2 regions of the Streptomyces sp. NPDC059897 genome follow, and region 2 is predicted to be linked to the other one. Evidence: predicted binding sites of a transcription regulator. Region 2 holds the regulator's gene; the other holds the start of a gene.
The links. Region 2 encodes HrcA, which represses chaperone genes, less so after heat shock. Its sites were predicted from a motif close to TTNGCACTCNGNNNNNCNGAGTGCNAA; they were not measured.

Region 1: groES (co-chaperone GroES) is a predicted target of HrcA. The motif match lies at 3,849-3,875, and genes of this name have one in related genera.

Annotation. Positions count from the first base shown of each region.
Region 1 is NZ_JBHWKQ010000003.1:266,884-277,988, reverse strand. Features, by position in the region: gene ACFV9W_RS05820 (SDR family NAD(P)-dependent oxidoreductase) at 749-1,522, shown strand; gene groL (chaperonin GroEL) at 1,648-3,273, opposite strand; gene groES (co-chaperone GroES) at 3,396-3,704, opposite strand; gene ACFV9W_RS05805 (polysaccharide deacetylase family protein) at 3,916-4,548, opposite strand; gene ACFV9W_RS05800 (polysaccharide deacetylase family protein) at 4,545-5,540, opposite strand; gene ACFV9W_RS05795 (methyltransferase domain-containing protein) at 5,623-6,822, shown strand; gene ACFV9W_RS05790 (hypothetical protein) at 7,229-7,477, opposite strand; gene tsaD (tRNA (adenosine(37)-N6)-threonylcarbamoyltransferase complex transferase subunit TsaD) at 7,474-8,574, opposite strand; gene rimI (ribosomal protein S18-alanine N-acetyltransferase) at 8,567-9,058, opposite strand; gene tsaB (tRNA (adenosine(37)-N6)-threonylcarbamoyltransferase complex dimerization subunit type 1 TsaB) at 9,139-9,795, opposite strand; gene ACFV9W_RS05770 (hypothetical protein) at 9,912-10,466, shown strand; gene tsaE (tRNA (adenosine(37)-N6)-threonylcarbamoyltransferase complex ATPase subunit type 1 TsaE) at 10,795-11,105, opposite strand, start outside.
Region 2 is NZ_JBHWKQ010000005.1:275,418-286,522, reverse strand. Features, by position in the region: gene ACFV9W_RS08875 (SpoIIE family protein phosphatase) at 1-770, shown strand, start outside; gene hemW (radical SAM family heme chaperone HemW) at 807-2,039, shown strand; gene ACFV9W_RS08865 (DUF3097 domain-containing protein) at 2,453-3,274, opposite strand; gene ACFV9W_RS08860 (MBL fold metallo-hydrolase) at 3,309-4,058, opposite strand; gene hrcA (heat-inducible transcriptional repressor HrcA) at 4,202-5,218, shown strand; gene dnaJ (molecular chaperone DnaJ) at 5,219-6,358, shown strand; gene ACFV9W_RS08845 (nitronate monooxygenase) at 6,565-7,638, shown strand; gene ACFV9W_RS08840 (16S rRNA (uracil(1498)-N(3))-methyltransferase) at 7,638-8,384, shown strand; gene ACFV9W_RS08835 (hypothetical protein) at 8,463-8,999, shown strand; gene ACFV9W_RS08830 (PDZ domain-containing protein) at 9,068-11,105, shown strand, end outside.

The DNA.
Region 1 (11,105 bases), on a different contig from region 2:
CCTCCCCACCCGTCACGGCCGACCGCACCCACGTTGGGCACCCGCCGCCAGCCCGCCTCCCACCCGATGCGCTCGACCGCGCCCACCTTGGCCAAACGCCGCCCGCCCGCCTCCCCACCCGTTACAGGCGACCGCACCCGACTTGGGCAACCGCCGCCCGGCCCGCTTCCCCACCCGATGCGCTCGACCGCCACCGCCTTGGGCAATCTGCCGCCTGGGGCGGCAGGGTGGGCAAGGCGGCCCCCGGTGCCGCGCAACGTAGAAGTCGGCCGCGGCCCCGGTACACCCGGCACCCGGTGCCGCGTAACAAGTCCGAACCTCGGCGCCACGTGACGGACACGGCGAGCCCCGCCCCGGCACGGCCCCGGGGCCACGGGGGCCGAAGCCCCCGGAGGGGGCGGGCGGGTGGGAGATGAGCGGGGACCGGGGCAATAGGCCGTGCCGCGGAAACCTCACGACAGGCGTCACCCCGGCAAGCGACACCCCGGTCCCGCGAAACCCTCACGGCGGGCGTCGACTCCGGGAAGCGCCACCCCGGTTCCCCGTACCCCTCACGACAGCCGCCACCCCAGCAAGGCACCACCCCGGCCCCCCGCAACCCTCACCACAGCCACCACCCCGGCAAAGCACCCCCGGCCCCGCGCACCCCTCACCACAACCGCCACCCCGGCCCCCCGAAAAGGGAACCGTGGCCTCCGCCCCCGGGGGTGTGATCACGGGCACCGGTCCGTGCTCATAACCTTGGCCCATGACTACCGCCCTGATCACCGGATCCACCGCGGGCATCGGCGCCGCCTTCGCACGACGGCTCGCCACCGACGGCCACAACCTGGTGCTCGTCGCGCGCGACACCAAGCGGCTGCACGAGCAGGCGACCGAGCTGCACGACGCGCACGGCATCGAGGCCGAGGTGCTCACCGCCGACCTGGCCACGGAGGACGGAATCGCGGCGGTCGAGGCCCGGCTGACGGACCGTAAGGCGGCGGTCGATCTGCTCGTGAACAACGCCGGGTTCGGCAACAAGGGCCAGTACCTGGAAGTCCCGATGGCCGACGAGCTGACGATGCTGAAGGTGCACTGCGAGGCGGTGCTGCGGCTGACGTCGGCGGCCGCGGGGGCGATGCGCGAGCGCGGCCGCGGCGGCGTCGTGAACGTGGCGTCCGTGGCGGCCTTCGTGCCCCGCGGCACCTACGGCGCGTCGAAGGCGTGGGTCGTGCAGTTCACGCAGGGCGCGGCGAAGGACCTCGCGGGCAGCGGGGTCCGGCTGATGGCGCTGTGCCCGGGATTCGTGCGTACGGAGTTCCACGAGCGCGCCGGAATGGGCACGGGGAACATCCCGAAGTGGATGTGGCTCGACGCGGACAAGCTGGTGGCGGCGGCGCTGGCGGATCTCGCGCGCGGCAAGTCGCTGTCGATCCCGGATCCGCGGTACAAGGCGCTGATGGGTGTCGTGAAGGTGGCGCCGCGCTCCCTGCTCGGCGGGATCACCTCGCGGACGGGCCGCAAGTACGGCCCCCAGTAAGGGAGTTGCCCCTTCGCCACGGGGCGGAGAGATAGAGAAGAGACAGAGATACGGAAACGGCCGAGGCCCGGCCCCGTGCGATACGGGGTCCGGGCCTCGGTCTGCGTCAGCCGGAGCGGCGTGCCTCAGTGGGCGTGGCCGTGCCCGTGGCCACCGGCCTCGGGCTCCTCCTCAGCCGGCTTCTCGACGACCAGGGTCTCGGTCGTGAGCAGCAGGGAGGCGATGGAGGCGGCGTTCTCCAGGGCGGAGCGGGTGACCTTGACCGGGTCGATGACGCCGGCCTTGACCAGGTCGACGTACTCGCCGGTCGCGGCGTTGTAGCCGTTGCCCTTGTCGAGGTCCTTGACCTTGGAGACGATCACGTAGCCCTCCTGGCCGGCGTTCTCGCCGATCCAGCGGAGCGGCTCGACGACGGCGCGGCGGACCACGGCGACACCGGTGGCCTCGTCGCCCTGCTTGCCGAGGGAGTCGTCGAGGACCTTGGAGGCGTGCACCAGGGCGGAGCCACCACCGGAGACGATGCCCTCCTCGACCGCGGCGCGGGTCGCGGAGATGGCGTCCTCCAGACGGTGCTTCTTCTCCTTGAGCTCGACCTCGGTCGCGGCACCGACGCGGATGACGCAGACGCCGCCGGCCAGCTTGGCCAGGCGCTCCTGCAGCTTCTCGCGGTCCCAGTCCGAGTCCGTGTTCTCGATCTCGGCCTTGATCTGCGCGACGCGGCCCTGGACGTCCTCGGACTTGCCGCCACCGTCGACGATGGTGGTGTCGTCCTTGGTGATGGTCACGCGGCGCGCGGTGCCGAGCACCTCGAGACCGGCCTGGTCGAGCTTGAGGCCGACCTCCTCGGCGATGACCGTGGCACCGGTGAGGGTGGCCATGTCCTGCAGCATCGCCTTGCGGCGGTCGCCGAAGCCGGGGGCCTTGACCGCGACGGCGTTGAACGTGCCGCGGATCTTGTTCACGACCAGGGTCGACAGGGCCTCGCCCTCGACGTCCTCGGCGATGATCAGGAGCGGCTTGGAGCCACCGTTCTGGATGACCTTCTCCAGGAGCGGGAGCATGTCCTGGATCGAGCCGATCTTGCCCTGGTGGATCAGGATGTACGGGTCGTCGAGGACGGCCTCCATACGCTCCTGGTCGGTGACGAAGTACGGGGACAGGTAGCCCTTGTCGAAGGCCATGCCCTCGGTGAAGTCGAGCTCCAGGCCGAAGGTGTTGGACTCCTCGACGGTGATGACACCGTCCTTGCCGACCTTGTCCATCGCCTCGGCGATGAGCTCGCCGACCTGGTTGTCCTGGGCGGACAGACCGGCGACGGCGGCGATGTCGGACTTCTCGTCGATCGGGCGGGCGGTCGCGAGGAGGTCCTCGGACACGGCCTTGACCGCGGCGTCGATGCCCTTCTTCAGGGCGGCCGGGGAGGCGCCGGCGGCAACGTTGCGCAGGCCTTCCTTGACCAGGGCCTGGGCGAGCACGGTGGCGGTGGTCGTACCGTCACCCGCGATGTCGTTGGTCTTGGTCGCCACCTCCTTCACCAGCTGCGCGCCGAGGTTCTCGTACGGGTCCTCGACCTCGACCTCACGGGCGATCGTGACGCCGTCGTTGGTGATGGTGGGGGCGCCGAACTTCTTGTCGATGACGACGTTGCGGCCCTTGGGGCCGATCGTCACCTTGACCGTGTCGGCAAGCTTGTTGACGCCGCGCTCGAGGGCGCGACGGGCGTCCTCGTCGAACTTCAGGATCTTCGCCATGGAGCTGAGTCAGTCCTCTCGAAAAAGGCGAACCGCGCCCCTCGCACCCGGCAATATCAGCGGGGGCCAGGGGCGCGGTTCAAAGCATTCTGCTTCAGTGAAGCTGGGAAAGCTCGGGTGAATTACTTCTCGACGATCGCGAGCACGTCGCGAGCCGAGAGGACGAGGTACTCGTCGCCGTTGTACTTCACCTCGGTGCCGCCGTACTTGCTGTACAGCACGACGTCGCCGACCTTGACGTCGAGCGGAAGGCGCTCGCCGTTCTCGAAGCGGCCGGGACCCACGGCGAGGACGGCGCCCTCCTGGGGCTTCTCCTTCGCGGTGTCCGGAATGACCAGGCCAGAGGCCGTGGTCTGCTCGGCGTCGAGCGGCTGGACCACAATGCGGTCCTCGAGCGGCTTGATGGCAACCTTGGAGCTGGAGGTCGTCACGATCCGGTCTCCCCCTTCGGAGATCTCACGGGGTTAACAGTCTGGGGTGGCGACCAGGTGGATCCGTCGTCGCGGGTGCCGGACCTGCCCGTCGCTGTTGGCACTCTCCACTGGTGAGTGCCAGAGCCGAGACTATGACCGCGATTAGCACTCGGTCAAGCGGACTGCTAATCGACGCCAGATCTTCGCTCCGGTTCGGCTTCGCTCCGGCTCACAGGTAGTCCTCCAGGGCCGCCACCTCGTACCCCTCGGCCTCGATGCGGCGCAGCAGGCGCGGGGTCGTCTCCGGCCGGGCCCGGAGGATGTCCCCGGCCCGCAGCGGGCCGTCCTCCGGACCGCGCCACAGGACGATGGCGTCGACGCCGCACTCGGCCGCCGCCTGGAGCGTGTTCCCGTCGTACGCGCCCCGGGGCGGGTGCAGCAGTCGCGGCGCCGCCCCGAAGCGGGCCCGCACGCGGTCGCGCTGCCCGCAGATCTCGGCGTGCTGCTCGACGTAACCGAGTCCCGGCAGCAGAGGCCGGGTGAGGGTGCGGTTCTGCACCCGGGCGCCCAGTGCGCTCAGTTCGCCGAGGCCGGTCCCGCCGGGGCCCGCGAGGAACAGCGAGACCGGGAGGCGCCGGTCCCGGACCAGGTCGGCGAGACGGGAGCCCCGCCCGGCCTCGTCCTCGTACGCGAGGAAGACCACCTTGTCGTGGGTGGGGACGCGGGAGACGACCGGTGGGACCGCCGCACCGGCGCCCGGCGCGGGCCGTGGGGGCGGGGCGGCCTCCCGCGCGCATCCGGCGAGCAGCACGACAGCCAGGGCGCAGCCGGACAGCCGCGCCCACACCCCGCGCGGTGTCACAGGTAGTCCTCCAGGCGCGCCACCGCGTACCCCCTGTCGGTGAGGTACTTCATGAGGTTGCGGATCATGTCGGGCATCGTGCCCTTCCAGTCCTTGCGGCCCCTGAAGTGCGTGAGCAGGATGTCGCCCGGGTGGATGCTGCGGTCCCACTCGCGGTAGTCCATGCGGTCCACGAACGCCTCGGCGTTCCAGATCGGGGCGTACTCGATGCCGCAGGCCTTGGCGGCGCGCAGGGTGTCCCGGTTGTAGTCGCCGAACGGCGGGCGGAAGACCGTGGGCCGCTTGCCGTACTTCTTCTCGATGACGTCCTGCATCCCGCAGATCTCCTGCTTCTGCCGCGCGTACGACAGGCCGGGCAGGAACGGGTGGTGGAGCGTGTGGTTGTTGAGGGTGACGCCGCGGGCCTGCATCTGCTTGAAGTAGCCGTACCGCGGCCTGACCTCGGCGTCGGTCAGGAAGGCCGTGTACGGGATGCGCAGTTCGCTCATCATCTTCAGGAACCGCGGGTCCTTCTCGGCCCCGTCGTCGATGGTGAGGAAGACGACCTTGTCCTTGGTCGGGATCGTCGTGAACACGGGCGGCAGGCCGAGCTTCTTCTGGCCCTCGACCTCGAAGCCCTTGCGTGTCTCGATGACCGGCTTCCTCGCGGGCGGGGGCGGCGCGGTCAGCGGCACGTCGGCGAGGCCCCAGCGCTTGCTCGCCGCGACGAGGGCGGCCCGCTGGTCGCGCAGCTTCGTCGCGTACGCGTCGAGGGCGCGGGCGGGGGCGCCCTGGAGGCCGTTGTGCGCCTGCTGGCCGGGGGCCGGTTCCGCCGGCCGGGTGTCGCCGCCGGTGGAGCAGCCCGCGGCGAGGGCGGAGGCGGCGAGCAGCGCGCCGAGGAAGCGGACGCCAAGGGCCCTGCCAGGGCTTCCGCGCCTCCTTCCGCATCTCCTTCCGCGTCTCCTCCTGACCAACTTTCGGGCGGTTTCTTCGTTTTGTCGTACTAGTTGCATGGCGCCGGATCCTGGCAGCTCGCGGGCCCGTTCCCGGGCCGACACCGCGGCCTGGCGCGCACCGTCGCCCGCCTGGCCCACAATGGACCGGGTGAGCTCCTCCCCTTCGCCCGCCGACTTCTCCGCCCTCCTGTCCCCCGAGGGCCTGGCCCTGCTCGACGAACTCCGCGATCACGATCCGGCCCAGGAGCTCGCCCTCGCCACGAAACTGCGCCGCGAGCACCCGGCCGAGCTCGTTTCCGCCGCGCTCGCCCAGGCGCGGCTGCGGCAGCGGGCGGTGGCGAAGTTCGGGGCCGAGGACGCGGGGCGGATGTTCTTCACGCCGAACGGGGTGGAGCAGGCGACGCGGACGAGCGTGGCGGCGTACCGGGCCGGCGCCTTCGCGCGGCTCGGCGTGCGCTCCGTGGCCGACCTGTGCTGCGGCATCGGCGGCGACGCGATCGCGCTCGCCCGCGCGGGCATCCGCGTTCTCGCGGTCGACCGGGACCCGCTGACGTGCGCGGTGGCGCGGGCGAACGCGGAGGCGCTCGGGCTCGCGGAGCTGATCGAGGTGCGCGAGGCGGACGTCACCGAGGTGGACACGGCCGCATACGACGCGGTGTTCGTGGATCCGGCGCGGCGGGGCGGCCGTGGGCGGATCTTCGACCCCGAGGCCTACTCACCGCCCCTCTCCTGGGCCGTCTCCGCCGCGCTCAAGGCGCCGCGCGCCGCGCTGAAGATCGCGCCGGGCATCCCGCACGAGGCGATCCCGGCGGAGGCCGACGCCGAGTGGATCTCGGACGGCGGCGACGTGAAGGAGGCCGTGCTCTGGTTCGGGACCGCGCCCGGGCGGATGCGGGCGACACTGCTGCCGGGGCCGCGGGAGCTGGTGGGCAGGGGGCTTCCCGATCCCGAAGTGCGTTCTGTCGGGCGGTACTTGTACGAGCCCGATGGCGCGGTCATCCGGGCGCACCTGGTCGCCGAGGTCGCGGAGGAGGTCGGCGGCGGGCTCGTCGACGAGACGATCGCGTACGTGACGGCCGACGAGCTGCACCCCACGCCGTACGCCGCCGCGTACGAGATCACGGACCAACTCCCTTTCAATGTGAAGAAGTTGAAGGCGCTGCTACGGGAGCGGGAGGTCGGCGTACTGACGGTGAAGAAGCGGGGGTCGGCGGTCGAGCCGGAGGAACTGCGACGCAAGGCAATGCCGAAGCCCTTCGGAAAGCGGGCGGCGACGGTGTTCCTGACCCGCGTCGCGGACGCCCCCACGATGCTCATCGGCGGCCCCGCCACGGGTTGACGCCACGGGGCACGTACCTCGCCTTGGGCGGCAGGGTGGGCAAGGCGGCCCGGCGCGGCCAGCGCCCTCGGCAGGGCCCGCCCCCGGAACCCGTGCCCGACGCCACGGGGCTCCGCCCCGGCCCCCGCGCCTCAATCGCCGGCGGGGCTTGATTTGCCCACCCGTCGCACGGGCCTGCTTCACTGCACCGGCACTACGCCCCCGCGCCCCCGCCCATCTCCCACCCACCCACCCCCTCCGGGGGCGTCGGCCACACGGGGCGCCGGAAGCCGTCACCGAAGCCCCCGGTACGACAGCCGGAGATGCGACTCCCAGAGATCCGCCGGGAGGCCGCACGTCTCCTGCCCGGCAGTGAGGTGCGGCAGCTGCTGTTCTGGCGTTACTTGTTGACGTACAAGAAGGAGGACTAGGCGGACTCGAAGCGCCAGCGGTGGACCGTGCGGGTCACCAACTCGTCGGACGGTTCCGGGAGTTCGGGGACGGCCGCGTCGTAATCCGCGTCCCACCACGTGATGACGAGGACCCGGTCCCGCGGCGCGCGGAACGTCTCGCGGCGTTCCGGCTCCCGGGCCAGGACCTGCGCCTTCGCCCAGGCGAGGAGTTCCTCGCCGCGCCCCTCGACGGCGCGGGCCTCCCACATCAGCGCGACCGTCATGAGTACAGGTTCTCCTTGCTGACCTCGTGGACGTGGTCGTGATGGTGCTCCCCGTGGCCCGGGACGTGCGGTTCCGTCACCGGGAGCGAGGAGTCCGCCGGGAGGTCCCAGGAGGACGGCGTCCGGTTGCGGGCCACCATTTCCGCGCCGAGCGCGGCGACCATCGCACCGTTGTCCGTGCACAGCTTGGGGCGCGGCACGCGAAGGCGGATCCCGGCCTTCTCGCAGCGCTCCTCGGCGAGGGCGCGCAGCCGCGAGTTGGCCGCGACGCCGCCGCCGATCATGAGGTGGTCGACGCCCTGGTCCTTGCAGGCCCGCACGGCCTTGCGCGTCAGGACGTCCACGACGGCCTCCTGGAAGGACGCCGACACGTCGCGCACCGGCACGTCCTCCCCCGCCGCCCGCTTCGCCTCGATCCACCGGGCCACGGCGGTCTTCAGGCCGGAGAAGGAGAAGTCGTACGCCGGGTCGCGCGGGCCGGTCAGTCCGCGCGGGAAGGAGATCGCGTTCGGGTCGCCCTCCTTCGCGTACCGGTCGATGACGGGGCCGCCCGGGAAGCCGAGGTTCAGCACCCGCGCGATCTTGTCGAAGGCCTCGCCCGCCGCGTCGTCGATGGTCGCGCCCAGGGGACGTACGTCCGAGGTGATGTCCGTGGACAGCAGGAGCGAGGAGTGGCCGCCCGAGACCAGCAGCGCCATCGTCGGCTCCGGCAGCGTGCCGTGCTCCAGCTGGTCGACGCAGATGTGCGAGGCGAGGTGGTTGACGCCGTAGAGCGGCTTGTCGAGCGCGTACGCGTACGCCTTGGCAGCCGAAACGCCGACCAGCAGGGCACCCGCGAGGCCGGGCCCGGCCGTGACGGAGATGCCGTCGAGGTCCTTCGCCGTGACGCCCGCGTCCTTCAGGGCGCGCTGGATCGTGGGGACCATCGCCTCCAGGTGCGCGCGGGAGGCGACCTCGGGGACGACACCGCCGAAACGGGCGTGTTCGTCGACGCTGGAGGCGACGGCGTCGGCGAGCAGGGTCGTGCCGCGGACGATGCCGACGCCGGTCTCGTCGCAGGAGGTCTCGATGCCGAGGACGAGCGGTTCGTCAGCCATGGTTCTTCTCTTCGTTCACAGTGTCGTTCGCGGTGTCGTTCACGGTCGTGGTGGTGAAGCGCATGACGAGCGCGTCGATGTTGCCCGGCTGGTAGTAGCCGCGCCGGAAGCCGATCGGTTCGAAGCCGAAGCGCTCGTACAGCTTCTGCGCCCGCGTGTTGTCGACGCGCACCTCGAGCATCACCTGGTCGACCTCGAAGGCCGTGGCGTGCCGCAGGAGTTCCGTGAGCAGCCGGGCGCCGAGCCCGGTGCCCCATTGGTCGCGGGCGGCGGCGATGGTCTGGATGTCGGCGAGGTCCCCGGAGGCGGCCACGCCCCCGTACCCGACGAGCCTCTCGCCCTCGTACGCGACCACGTAGCGCCGCGTGGAACCGATCCCGCGGGCGTGCGCGAGCTCGGACCAGAACATGCCGCGCGACCAGGCGTCGTCCGGGAAGAGCTCCTTCTCCAGGGCGAGCACGGGGTCGATGTCCCACCAGCGCATCTCGCGCAGCGATACCGAGTGGGAGGTGCCGCCGCGCAGCGGTGTCGTTGAGGGGCGGTGGTCGGGTGACGGGTGGGCTGTCACTTGGGGGTGACCACCTTGTAGTTCTTGGGGACCTGCGCGTCGGGGCGGCGCAGGTAGAGCGGGCGCGGTTCGAGGAGCTCCTCGCCCGCGGCCAGCTTCTCCGCGGCGAGGGCGGCGAGCGCGGCGGCCGACACGTTCTCGGGCCCGCGCGCGTCCGGGAAGGTGTCCGGGTAGAGCCGGGCGCCGGCGCCGACGGCGGGCAGGTCCTGCACCAGCGGGGCGATGTCGGCGGGCCGGTCGACGGCGGCCTCGGTGACCCGGGTCCGCGCGTTGTCGTAGCGCGCCCAGTACACCTCCTTGCGCCGCGCGTCGGTGGCGACGACGAAGGGGCCCTCGACGTCCCGGGCCTCGTACGCGAGCCCGTCCAGCGTGCAGACGCCGTGCACCGGCACGCCGAGCGCGAGGCCGAACGTGTCGGCGGTCATCAGGCCGACACGCAGCCCCGTGTACGGCCCCGGGCCCACGCCCACGACGATTCCGGTGACGGCGTCGAGCCGCAGTCCGGCCTCGGTGAGCACCCGGTCGACGGCGGGCAGGAGCAGTTCGCCGTGTCTGCGGGCGTCCACCTGACTCGACTCGGCTACGACGGAGGTCCCGTCGTGCAGGGCGACGGTGACGGCGGGGGTGGCGGTATCCAGAGCGAGCAACAGCACGCGAACAGCCTACGACCACCTGAAGGCGGACACGTCCGTACTTCCCGCAAGGCCGGGCCGCGGGGCCTCGACTGCTACCGTCACCCTGAGGTTCGTACTTGAGAGGCAGGCACCTGGTGGCACGGAGCAGCACCGGATTCGTGACCGCGCTCACGGCGGGATCACTCGTCGTGGTCGGCTTCCTCGCCTACCAGGCGTCGGCGAGCGCGCCCTCCGACCTCGCCGAGAAGAAGGAGGGCTCCTCGCCCTCCGCCTCGGCGTCGAAGACACCCAAGAAGAAGACGGACCCGAAGGCGCTGCCCGCGGGCTCCGGCAAGGGCGAGCGTGTCGTGTACGCGCTGGGCGGCGACCGGGTGTGGCTGGTCGGCGCGGGCAACAAGACAAAGTCGACGTTCCGGGTGACGCCCGGCACGGTGGACCCGGCGCCCGGCTCGTACTCGGTGACCTCCCGATCCGGCTCCGTCACCGGCACGGACGGCGTGCCGATCGAGCACGTGGTCCGCTTCGCGAACACGAACGGCGTGGCGATCGGCTTCAGCGCGGCGGTCGACGGTTCGACGGCCGCCCCCGACCCGGGCAAGCAGACCGGCGGCATCCGCGAGTCCCGCGAGGACGCCAACGCCATGTGGCAGTTCGCGACGATCGGCGCGAAGGTCGTCGTCGTCAAGTAGCGCCTGCGGCGCCGCTCACGGATGTGCCGACGGGCGCCACTCGCGCCGCGGCGGCTCGCTGCTCGGCTGGGCCGGACGCCCGCGCGGGGCCGGCGGGACCGACACCGCCCGCGCCGCCGCACACGATGCCAAAAGATCCCGCATCGACACTGCGCGCGCACCTTCACGTTCCGAAGTCGACATGATGCCTCCCGGCGGCGGTCGAGGGGACGTGGTTAGGTAGACCTAACCAGCACCGGCCTCCATGTGAACACGCCGGAGCCGCGCCGCGCAAGAATTTGCCGACGCGTTGTCGGGATGCGTCCGGGATACGGGCGGGACACGGGGGTCAGCCCGCGAGCGACCCCAGGTCCGCCTCGGTCCACCGCTCGCCGATGCCGTTGAGCGTCACGACCCGCACCTCGTCGGTGGTGTCGCCCGTGGCCCGGTCGATGATCACGTGCAGTCGGTCCTCGGACAGCTCCTCGACCTTGCCGTCGCCCCATTCCACGACCACCACGGAGTCCGGCAGGGACACGTCGAGGTCGAGGTCCTCCATCTCGTCGAGCCCGCCCCCGAGCCGGTACGCGTCGACGTGCACCAGGGCCGGGCCCTCGCCGAGCGGCGGATGCACCCGGGCGATCACGAAGGTCGGCGAGG
Region 2 (11,105 bases):
AGAGCGGCCTGCTGCCCACGTCCATGGCCGAGATCCCCGGCGTCAAAACCGCCCTCGTGTACGAGCCGAAGGAGGCGGGCGGCCCCGGCGGCGACTTCTACGACGTGTTCCCGGCCGGCGACGGACGCTGGTGCTTCGCGCTCGGCGACGTCCAGGGCAAGGGCCCCGAGGCCGCCGTCGTCATCGGCCTCGTACGCCCCTGGCTGCGGCTCCTGGCCCGCGAGGAGTACCAGGTCGCGCAGGTCCTCGACCGGCTGAACAGGCTGCTGCTCGACGACGCGACCGAGGCCTCCGACGCGGCGGCCCGCGCGCTCGCCGCCGTCGACGGGAGGGGCGTGCCGCCGGAGGGCTCCACCTCCCGCTTCCTCTCCCTCCTCTACGGCGAGCTGACGCTCACCGAGGAGGGTGGCGTGATCTGCACGCTCGCCTCCGCCGGGCATCCGCTGCCGCTGCTCATGCGGCCCGGCGGGGAGGTCACCGCCGCGGCCACGCCGCAGGTGCTGCTCGGGGTCGTCGACGACCCGGACTACACGAGCGAGACCTTCATGATGGACACCGGAGACACGCTCCTGTGCGTCACCGACGGGGTGACGGAGCGGCGCCGCGGGGCCCTCCAGTTCGACGACGGCGACGGGCTCGCGCAGGCGCTCGCCGGGTGCGCGGGCCTGACGGCGCAGCTCCTCGCGGAGCGGATCAGGCGGCTCGTGCACGCCTTCGGGGACAGCCCGCCGGACGACGACCTGGCGCTGCTGGTGCTCCAGGCGCAGTGAGGCGGGGTTTGCCCGAAGAGGCGGGACAATGGGGTCATGCCTTCCGCACTTCCCGACGGTGAGCCCGTGCCCGACGACGGTTCGCTGCCCGCGTCCGCCCTCGCCGGGTCCGGCTCCCGACCCCTCGGCTTCTACCTGCACGTCCCGTACTGCGCCACGCGCTGCGGCTACTGCGACTTCAACACGTACACGGCCACCGAGCTGCGCGGCACGGGCGGCGTGCTCGCGTCCCGTGACAACTACGCCGAGACACTGGTCGACGAGGTGCGCCTCGCGCGCAAGGTCCTCGGCGACGACCCGCGCCCGGTGCGCACGGTCTTCGTCGGGGGCGGTACGCCGACGCTCCTTCCGGCCGCCGATCTCGTACGGATGCTGGCGTCGATCCGCGACGAGTTCGGGCTCGCGGACGACGCGGAGATCACGACCGAGGCGAACCCGGAGTCGGTGGACCCGGCGTACCTGGAGACGCTGCGGGAGGGCGGCTTCAACCGGATCTCGTTCGGCATGCAGAGCGCCCGGCAGCACGTGCTGAAGGTCCTCGACCGGACGCATACGCCGGGGCGGCCCGAGGCCTGTGTCGCGGAGGCGCGGGCGGCCGGGTTCGACCACGTCAACCTGGACCTGATCTACGGCACGCCCGGAGAGACGGACGACGACTGGCGGGCCACGCTGGACGCGGCGCTCGGGGCGGGGCCCGACCATGTGTCGGCGTACGCGCTGATCGTCGAGGAGGGCACGCAGCTCGCGCGGCGGATCCGGCGCGGCGAGGTGCCGATGACCGACGACGACGTGCACGCGGACCGCTATCTGATCGCCGACGAGGTGCTCGGCGGGGCCGGGTTCGACTGGTACGAGGTGTCGAACTGGGCGACGTCCGAGGCCGGGCGCTGCCTCCACAACGAGCTGTACTGGCGGGGGGCCGACTGGTGGGGCGCGGGGCCCGGGGCGCACTCGCACGTGGGCGGGGTGCGGTGGTGGAACGTGAAGCATCCTGGTGCGTACGCGGCGGCGCTGGCGGGTGGGCGGTCGCCCGGGGCCGGGCGGGAGATCCTGGCCGACGAGGACCGCCGGGTCGAGCGGATCCTCCTTGAGCTGCGGCTCCGTGAGGGCTGCCCCTTGTCCCTGCTTCGGCCGGACGGCCTGGCGGCGGCGCGGGGCGCGCTGCGGGACGGGCTCCTGGAGGCGGACCCGTTCGCCGCGGGCCGCGCGGTCCTGACGCTGCGGGGGCGCCTGCTGGCGGATGCGGTGGTCCGCGACCTGGTCGACTGACCTCGGGCCGTCGTCTTTGTTGCGGCACGGTGCCGTGGCGAGGCCCGTCGTCCTTGTTGCGCGGCACCGTGCGCCGCCTTGCCCACCCTGCCGCCCAAGGCGGCAGATTGCCCAAGGCGGGGCGGCACCCGGCCGTCACGGGTGGGGAGCCGTGGTGGGCGGCGGATTGCTAGGCGGGGCGGCACCCGGCGCCCCGTGCGGCCGACGCCCCCGGAGGGGGCGTGTGGGTGGGAAATTGGGCGGGGGAACGGGGCGGTGCGGGCAGGTAAATCAAGCCCCTGCGGCGGTTGAGCAGCGGGGTCCGGGGCGGAGCACCGAGGGCGCAACGCCGGTGCGGCAAATCAGCCCCGCCGGCGATTGAGGCGCGGGGTCCGGGGCGGAGCCCCAGGGCGCAACCCCGGTGCCGTGGTGCGTTACTCCGGGGCCGTCACGAAGTCGATCAGTTCCTCCACGCGGCCGAGGAGTTCCGGTTCCAGGTCCTTGTAGGAGTGGACCCGCGACAGGATGTGCTGCCACGCCTCCCCCGTGTTCGCCACCCGCCACCCGAGCGCCCGGCACACCCCCGTCTTCCAGTCCTGCCCGCGCGGCACCCGGGGCCACGCCTCGATGCCCACGGAGGCGGGCTTCACCGCCTCCCAGATGTCGATGTACGGGTGGCCCACGACCAGCGCGTGCTCGCTCGTCACCGACTGGGCGATCCGCCACTCCTTCGAGCCCGGCACCAGGTGGTCCACCAGCACCCCGAGCCGCGCGTCCGGGCCCGGGCCGAACTCGGAGACGACCGCCGGCAGGTCGTCGACGCCCTCCAGGAACTCCACCGCCACGCCCTCGATGCGCAGGTCGTGGCCCCAGACCCGCTCGATGAGCTCGGCGTCGTGCTTGCCCTCCACGTAGATGCGGCCCGCGCGGGCCACCCGGGCGCGGGCGCCGGGCACCGCCACCGAACCGGACGCGCTGCGGGCCGGCCCGGTCGGGGCCGGCGCCGAGGGACGTACGAGGGTGACGACCTTGCCGTCGATCATGAAGCCGCGCGGCTCCATCGGGAACACCCGGAGCTTGCCGAAGCGGTCCTCAAGGGTGACCGTCGGCCCCTGCGCCGTCTTCTCGACTCGGATCACCGCTCCGCAGAAGCCCGTGGTGACCTCCTCGACGACGAGGTCGGGTTCGGCAGGCACCTCGGGGGCCGGCTTGTTCCGCTTCCACGGGGGAGTCAGGTCAGAGGTGTACTGGCGCATCCGGCAGACGATAAGAGAGACGCGCAGGTCGCGCCTACGACACGCCGAAACGCGTCGCCAATGTGGCGCGTTGCGCGCGGACGAACTCCGCATTCACCACCGAACCGTGCCCCGGCACGTACACCGCGTCCTCGCCGCCGAGGTCGAGGAGCCGGTCGAGCGCCGCGGGCCAGTGGCCCGGCGCCGCGTCCCGGCCCGCCTGCGGTTCGCCCGACTCCTCCACCAGGTCGCCGCAGAAGACGACCTCCGGGCCGCCGGGCCCGCCGGGGACGAGCACCGCCAGATCGTGGCCGCTGTGCGCCGGGCCGATGTTCGCCAGCAGCACCGTCACACCGCCGCCCAGGTCGAGCGTCCACTCCCCGCACACCCGGTGCGGCGGGGTGACGAGGATGTCGACCGCCTCGGCCGCCTCCTCCGGGGGCACCCCGTGGCGCACGGCGTCGGCGCGCAGCCCCTCGGCGCCGCGCGCGAAGAGGGCGTCGATGCCCACCGCCCCGTACACCTCGACCCCCGCGAACGCGGCCGTGCCGAGGACGTGGTCGAAATGCGGATGGGTCAGAGCGACATGCGTCACTCTCCCGTGTGCCCCGAGGAGCGCGCGGGCGTCGGCGCGCAGCCGGGCGCCTTCACGCAGTGAGGATCCGGTGTCGATCAAGAGCGCCGCGTCTTCACCGACCACGAGGCCGGTCGTGCAGTCCCAGCCGGGCAGCCGCACCCGCCCCACATTCGGCGCGAGCCCCTCCCAGCCCGGCGAGGCCCAATCGATACGTTGCGCGAACTCCATACCTCGACGCTAGCGCCCTTGCCGGGCCCGTACCCACCGGCCGTACACTGAGCCGGGGACGATTGGCACTCGCCCACAGGGAGTGCCAAAGCAGGAAGATCGCAGGCAACGAACGCAACGGCTGTTTCTGGAGGTGTGCGCCGATGCTCAATGAACGCAGGCTCGAAGTGCTGCGCGCCATCGTCCAGGACTACGTCGGCACCGAGGAGCCCGTCGGCTCCAAGGCGCTCACCGAGCGGCACAAGCTCGGGGTCTCGCCGGCGACCGTGCGCAACGACATGGCGGCCCTGGAGGACGAGGGGTTCATCGCCCAGCCGCACACCAGTGCCGGGCGCATCCCCACCGACAAGGGCTACCGCCTGTTCGTCGACAAGCTCACCGCCGTGAAGCCGATGGCCGCGCCCGAGCGGCGCGCCATCCAGAATTTCCTGGACGGCGCCGTCGATCTCGACGACGTCGTCGGCCGCACCGTGCGGCTGCTCGCGCAGCTCACGCGGCAGGTGGCGATCGTCCAGTACCCGTCCCTGACCCGGTCCACCGTGCGCCATGTCGAGCTGCTCTCGCTCGCGCCCGCCCGTCTGATGCTCGTACTGATCACGGACACCGGGCGCGTGGAGCAGCGGATGATCGACTGCCCGGCACCCTTCGGTGAGACGTCCCTCGCGGATCTGCGGGCCCGGCTGAACAGCCGTGTCGCGGGCCGCAGGTTCGCCGATGTGCCGCAGCTGGTGCAGGACCTGCCCGAAGCCTTCGAGCAGGAGGACCGGGGCACGGTCTCCACGGTGCTCTCCACTCTTCTGGAGACACTCGTCGAGGAGACCGAGGAGCGGCTGATGATCGGCGGTACCGCCAATCTCACTCGCTTCGGACATGATTTTCCCCTCACCATCCGGCCCGTTCTGGAAGCCTTGGAGGAGCAGGTCGTGCTCCTCAAGCTCCTTGGCGAGCTGGGAGATTCGGGCATGGCCGTACGGATCGGTCATGAGAACGCCCATGAGGGACTCAACTCCACGTCCGTCGTGTCGGTCGGCTACGGTTCGGGCGGCGAGGCAGTGGCCAAGCTCGGCGTGGTCGGCCCGACCCGCATGGATTACCCGGGAACGATGGGAGCAGTACGCGCAGTGGCACGTTACGTCGGACAGATCCTGGCGGAGTCGTAAGTGGCCACGGACTACTACGCCGTACTCGGCGTGCGCCGCGACGCTTCCCAGGACGAAATCAAGAAGGCCTTCCGAAGGCTGGCGCGTGAGCTTCACCCGGATGTGAATCCGGACCCGAAGACTCAGGAGCGCTTCAAGGAGATCAACGCCGCCTACGAGGTGCTCTCCGACCCGCAGAAGAAGCAGGTCTACGACCTCGGGGGCGACCCCCTGTCGCAGGCCGGCGGAGGCGGCGGGGCCGGTGGCTTCGGCGCCGGCGGGTTCGGGAACTTCTCGGACATCATGGATGCCTTCTTCGGCACGGCGTCGCAGCGGGGACCCCGGTCCCGCACGCGCCGTGGTCAGGACGCCATGATCCGGCTCGAGGTCGAGCTGGACGAGGCGGCCTTCGGCACCACCAAGGACATCCAGGTCGACACGGCTGTGGTCTGCACGACCTGCAGCGGTGAGGGCGCGGCGCCCGGCACCTCGGCGCAGACCTGCGACATGTGTCGCGGTCGCGGTGAGGTCTCGCAGGTGACGCGGTCCTTCCTCGGCCAGGTCATGACCTCGCGGCCGTGCCCGCAGTGCCAGGGCTTCGGGACGGTCGTCCCGACGCCGTGCCCGGAGTGTGCCGGTGACGGCCGCATCCGGTCGCGTCGCACGCTCACGGTGAAGATCCCGGCCGGTGTGGACAACGGCACGCGGATCCAGCTCGCGGGCGAGGGCGAGGTCGGCCCCGGCGGCGGCCCCGCCGGTGACCTGTACGTGGAGATCCACGAGCTGCCGCACCCGACCTTCCAGCGGCGCGGCGACGACCTGCACTGCACGGTCACCATCCCGATGACGGCGGCGGCCCTCGGCACGAAGGTGCCGCTGGAGACGCTCGACGGCACGGAGGAGATCGACATCCGGCCCGGCACCCAGTCCGGCCAGTCGGTTCCGCTGCACGGGCGCGGTGTCACGCATCTGCGGGGCGGCGGCCGCGGTGACCTCATCGTGCACGTCGAGGTCATGACGCCGCAGAAGCTGGACCCGGAGCAGGAGCGGGTGCTGCGGGAGCTGGCGAAGCTGCGCGGCGAGGAGCGGCCCACGGGGCAGTTCCAGCCGGGCCAGCAGGGCCTGTTCTCCCGTCTGAAGGACGCGTTCAACGGCCGTTGAGCCACCCGTGTACGCCGCACCGGCGTTACGGCCTCGGGGCTCCGCCCCGGACCCCGCTGCTCAATCGCCGCAGGGGCTTGAGATGGTCGACCAAATCAAGCCCCGCCGGCGATTGAGGCGCGGGGTCCGGGGCGGAGCCCCGAGGCGTGGGGGGACGGGGGCCCGGTCGATTCGGCGCCCCGGAGGGGACGTGGCACGATGCGGGCATGTCCTCCGCACTGACCGATCTCTGCCCCCTTCCGATCGTGCAGGCCCCCATGGCGGGCGGCGCTTCGCAACCCGCCCTGGTCGCCGCCGTGGCCGAGGCCGGAGGGCTCGGGTTCCTCGCCGCCGGGTACAAAACGGCCGACGGGATGTACCAGGAGATCAAACAGGTGCGGGCGCTCACCGGCCGCCCGTTCGGCGTGAACCTCTTCATGCCGCAGACCGAGCACGCGGACCCGGCCACCGTCGAGGTCTACCGCAACCAGCTGGCCGGCGAGGCCACCTGGTACCGCACCCCGCTCGGCGAGACCGACAGCTGCAGCGACGACGGCTACGACGCCAAGCTGGCGATCCTCGTCGACGACCCCGTCCCGCTCGTCACCTTCACCTTCGGCTGCCCCCGGCGCGCGGTCGTCCAGGCCCTGCAGCGCGTCGGCACGAAGGTCGGCGTCACCGTCACGACGGTGGAGGAGGCGCAGGCCGCGCAGGAGGCCGCCGCCGACCTGGTCTGCGTACAGGGCATCGAGGCCGGCGGGCACCAGGGCACGCACCGGGACAACCCGGAGGCCGACGGCAGCGGTATCGGTCTCCTCTCGCTGATCGCGCAGGTCCGCGAGGCCGTGCAGCTGCCGATCATCGCCGCAGGCGGGATCATGCGCGGCGCGCAGATCGCCGCGGTGCTCGCGGCCGGTGCCGACCTCGCGCAGCTCGGCACCGCGTTCCTGGTCACCCCGGAGTCCGGTGCGCCGGAGCCGCACAAGCAGGCCATGACCAACCCGCTGTTCCACCGGACCGAGCTGACGCGGGCCTTCTCCGGGCGTCCCGCGCGCGGCCTCGTCAACCGGTTCATGCGCGAGCACGGCCCGTACGCCCCCGCCGCGTACCCGCAGGTCCACCACATGACGTCGCCGCTGCGCAAGGCCGCCGCCAAGGCCGGTGACCCGCAGGGCATGGCGCTGTGGGCGGGGCAGGGGCACCGGCTCGCGCGGGAGCTTCCCGCCGGGCAGCTCGTGGAGGTCCTCGCCGCCGAACTCGATGCCGCCAGGGCCGCTCTGACGCAGCGGGGTGCCGCCTGATGACCGCTCCCGTGTTCGTCGTCGAGGGGGCCGTCCCCGGCGACCGCCCGTATGTGCTCGACGGGCCCGAGGGGCGGCACGCCGTCTCCGTGAAGCGGCTGCGGGCCGGCGAGACCGTGACCCTCACCGACGGGCTCGGCTCCTGGTGCGAGGCCGTCGTCACCGGCAGCGAGGGCAAGGACCGGCTCGCGGTCGAGGCGGGCCCCGTGCACGTCGAGGCCGAGGAGCGGCCCCGGATCACCGTCGTACAAGCGCTGCCGAAGGGCGACCGGGGCGAGGTCGCCGTGGAGACCATGACCGAGACGGGCGTCGACGCGATCGTGCCGTGGGCCGCGTCCCGGTGCATCACGCAGTGGCGCGGCGACCGCGGGCTCAAGGCGCTCGGCAAGTGGCGCAACACCGCGCGCGAGGCCGGGAAGCAGTCGCGGCGGGTGCGCTTTCCGGTCGTCGGGGAGGCCGCGACGACGAAGGAGGTCGCGGCGCTGCTCGCCGGGGCGGACTTCGCGGCGGTGCTGCACGAGGACCGGGACGCCCCGAGCGGGGCGCTGGCTTCGGCCGCACTTCCGGACAGCGGCGAGATCGTGCTCGTCGTCGGCCCCGAGGGCGGCGTATCGCCCGAGGAGCTGGCGGTGTTCGAGGAGGCCGGGGCGCTTCCGATGCGGCTGGGGCGCAGCGTCCTGCGCACCTCGACGGCCGGAACGGCGGCGGTGGCGTTGCTGCTGGGACGCACGGGACGCTGGGGGTAGACACCCGCCCGGAAGTTGTCCCGATCGTGGCCGCAACCGCACTACCGACGCTGTACGTCCGCTGGCATTCTGCCGTGCATGCGGGGATCGAAGGGGTTCGGCGGGCTGGTCCTCGTCGCTGCCGTGGTCGCCACGGGCGTCGCGTGCCAGCCGATCGAGGGCGACCTCAACCCGTCCGCGGTCGCGGTCACCACCGACCAGCAGGCCACCGATGAGCTGAACCGGCAGCGCGGCAAGGTCGCCTGGCTGAGCTGTACGGCCGTGTACAGCGGGCCCACGCCCTCCGGGGAGTCGGCGCCCAGCGAGGTGAAGGTCGACTGCCGGGGGAAGACCAAGGACGGCAAGGACATCACCGTGGAGGGGTGGATCTACGGGGTCGTCTCCGGAAAGTGCGTACGCGGGAAGACCGTCGCCCGCATCGACGACAAGGTGTGGTTCAGCTACGCCGTCCTCGGCAACTGCGCGGCGACCGGCGGCACTTCGGCCCCGCGGGAGTGGCAGCAGCCGGCGCCGTCGCAGGATCCGCAGCCGCAGGAGCCGCAGCCCGGCTCCACCAGCACGGTCACCGAGACCGTCACGGTCACCGGGCCGCCGCCCACCTTCGAGGGCAAGTGACGCCGACTTTCCGCAACAAGTGATCAGACGGGCTGACGTGGCACGCGGCCAAATTTAGGCTGGGCCGGGTGACGACTCCTGCGTACCTCCGGTTCCCGCACCTGCAAGGCGAGTTGGTGGTCTTCACCGCCGAGGACGACGTGTGGGCGGCGCCCCTCGACGGCGGCCGCGCCTGGCGGGTCAGCGCCGACAACATGCCCGTCGCACACCCCCGGCTCTCCTCGGACGGCGAGACGGTCGCCTGGACCTCGCGCCGCGACGGAGCGCCGGAGGTGCACATCGCCCCGCTGGCCGGCGGCCCCGCCAAACGCCTGACGCACTGGGGGAGTTGGACGACGAACGTCCGCGGCTGGACCCCCGACGGGCGGGTGCTCGCCACCTCCGCGTACGGCCAGGCCTCGCTGCGCCGCAGCTGGGCGCGGGCCGTGCCGCTCGACGGCGGACCGGCCGAGACGCTGCCGTACGGGCCCGTGGGCGGCGTCGCGTTCGGGCCGCAGTCCCACGTGCTGCTGCTGTCCGCGCCGATGGGCCGGGAGGCCGCCTGGTGGAAGCGGTACCGGGGCGGCACCGCGGGCAAGCTGTGGGTCGACCGGAGCGGCGAAGGCGAGTTCGGGCGGCTGCACGCCGAGCTCGACGGGAACATCGAGTGCCCGATGTGGGTGGGGGAGCGCGTCGCGTTCCTGTCCGACCACGAGGGCGTCGGCGCGCTCTACTCGTCCCTCCCCGACGGCTCCGACCTGCGGCGGCACAGCGCCGTGGACGGCTTCTACGCGCGGCACGCCGCCACCGACGGCGAGCGGGTCGTCTACGCGAGCGCCGGTGAACTGTGGCTCGTCGAAGGCCTCGACGAGGGCGTGGAGCCGCGCCGCCTCGACATCGGCCTCGGTGGCCAGCGCGTCGACCTGCAACCGCGGCCCGTCGACGCCGCGAACTGGTTCGGCGCCGCGTCCCCCGACCACACCGGCCGCGGCAGCGCCGTCAACGTGCGCGGAGCCGTGCACTGGGTGACCCACCGCGCAGGACCTGCCCGGGCGCTGGCCGCCGAACCGGGCGTACGCGCCCGGCTCCCGCACACCTTCCGCGTCGACGGCGAGGAACACGTCGTGTGGGTGACGGACGCCGAGGGCGACGACGCCCTGGAGTTCGCGCCCGCCACCGGCGCCGCGCCCGGCGCCACCCCGCGCAGGCTCGGCGCCGGGCGGCTCGGCCGGGTGCTCGCCCTGACGGTGGCGCCCGACGGCGGCCGGGTCGCCGTCGCCTCCCACGACGGCCGGGTGCTGCTCGTCGAGCGGGACAGCGGCGACGTACGGGAAGTGGACCGCAGCGAGGACGGGAACGCGAACGGCCTCGCGTTCTCCCCGGACTCCGCGTGGCTCGCCTGGTCGCACCCGGGACCGCACGACCTGCGCCAGCTCAAGCTCGCCAACACCACCGACCTCTCCGTCAGCGAGGCGACCCCGCTGCGGTTCCGGGACTACGCGCCCGCGTTCACGCTCGACGGCAAGCACCTGGCCTTCCTGTCGGCGCGCTCCTTCGACCCGGTCTACGACGAGCACGCCTTCGACCTCGCGTTCCTCAGCGGCTCACGGCCGCACCTGATCACGCTCGCCGCGACGACCCCGTCGCCGTTCGGGCCGCAGCGCCACGGCCGCCCCTTCGATGCCCCCGACAAGGACGAGACGCCCGACAGCGAGGGCGCGCCCGCGACCCGCGTCGACCTGGAGGGGCTGCTCGACCGCATCGTGCCGTTCCCGGTGGAGGCGGCGCGCTACTCCCGGCTGCGGACGGCCAAGGACGGCGTGCTGTGGCTGCGGCACCCGGTGCGCGGCGTGCTCGGCGACTCCCGCGCCGGGCTCGACGCGCCGGAGCCCAAGACCCGCCTGGAACGCTACGACCTGGTCCAGCAGCGCATCGAGGAGATCGGCTCCGACGCCGACCACTTCGAGGTCAGCGGCGACGGCAAGCGGGTCCTGCTGTGGACGGGCGAGGTCCTGAAGGTGGTCCCCAGCGACCGGCGCCCGGCCCACGACGACGACAGCGACACCAACATCACCGTCGACCTCTCCAGGGTCAGCCAGAGCGTCGACCCGGCGGCCGAGTGGCGGC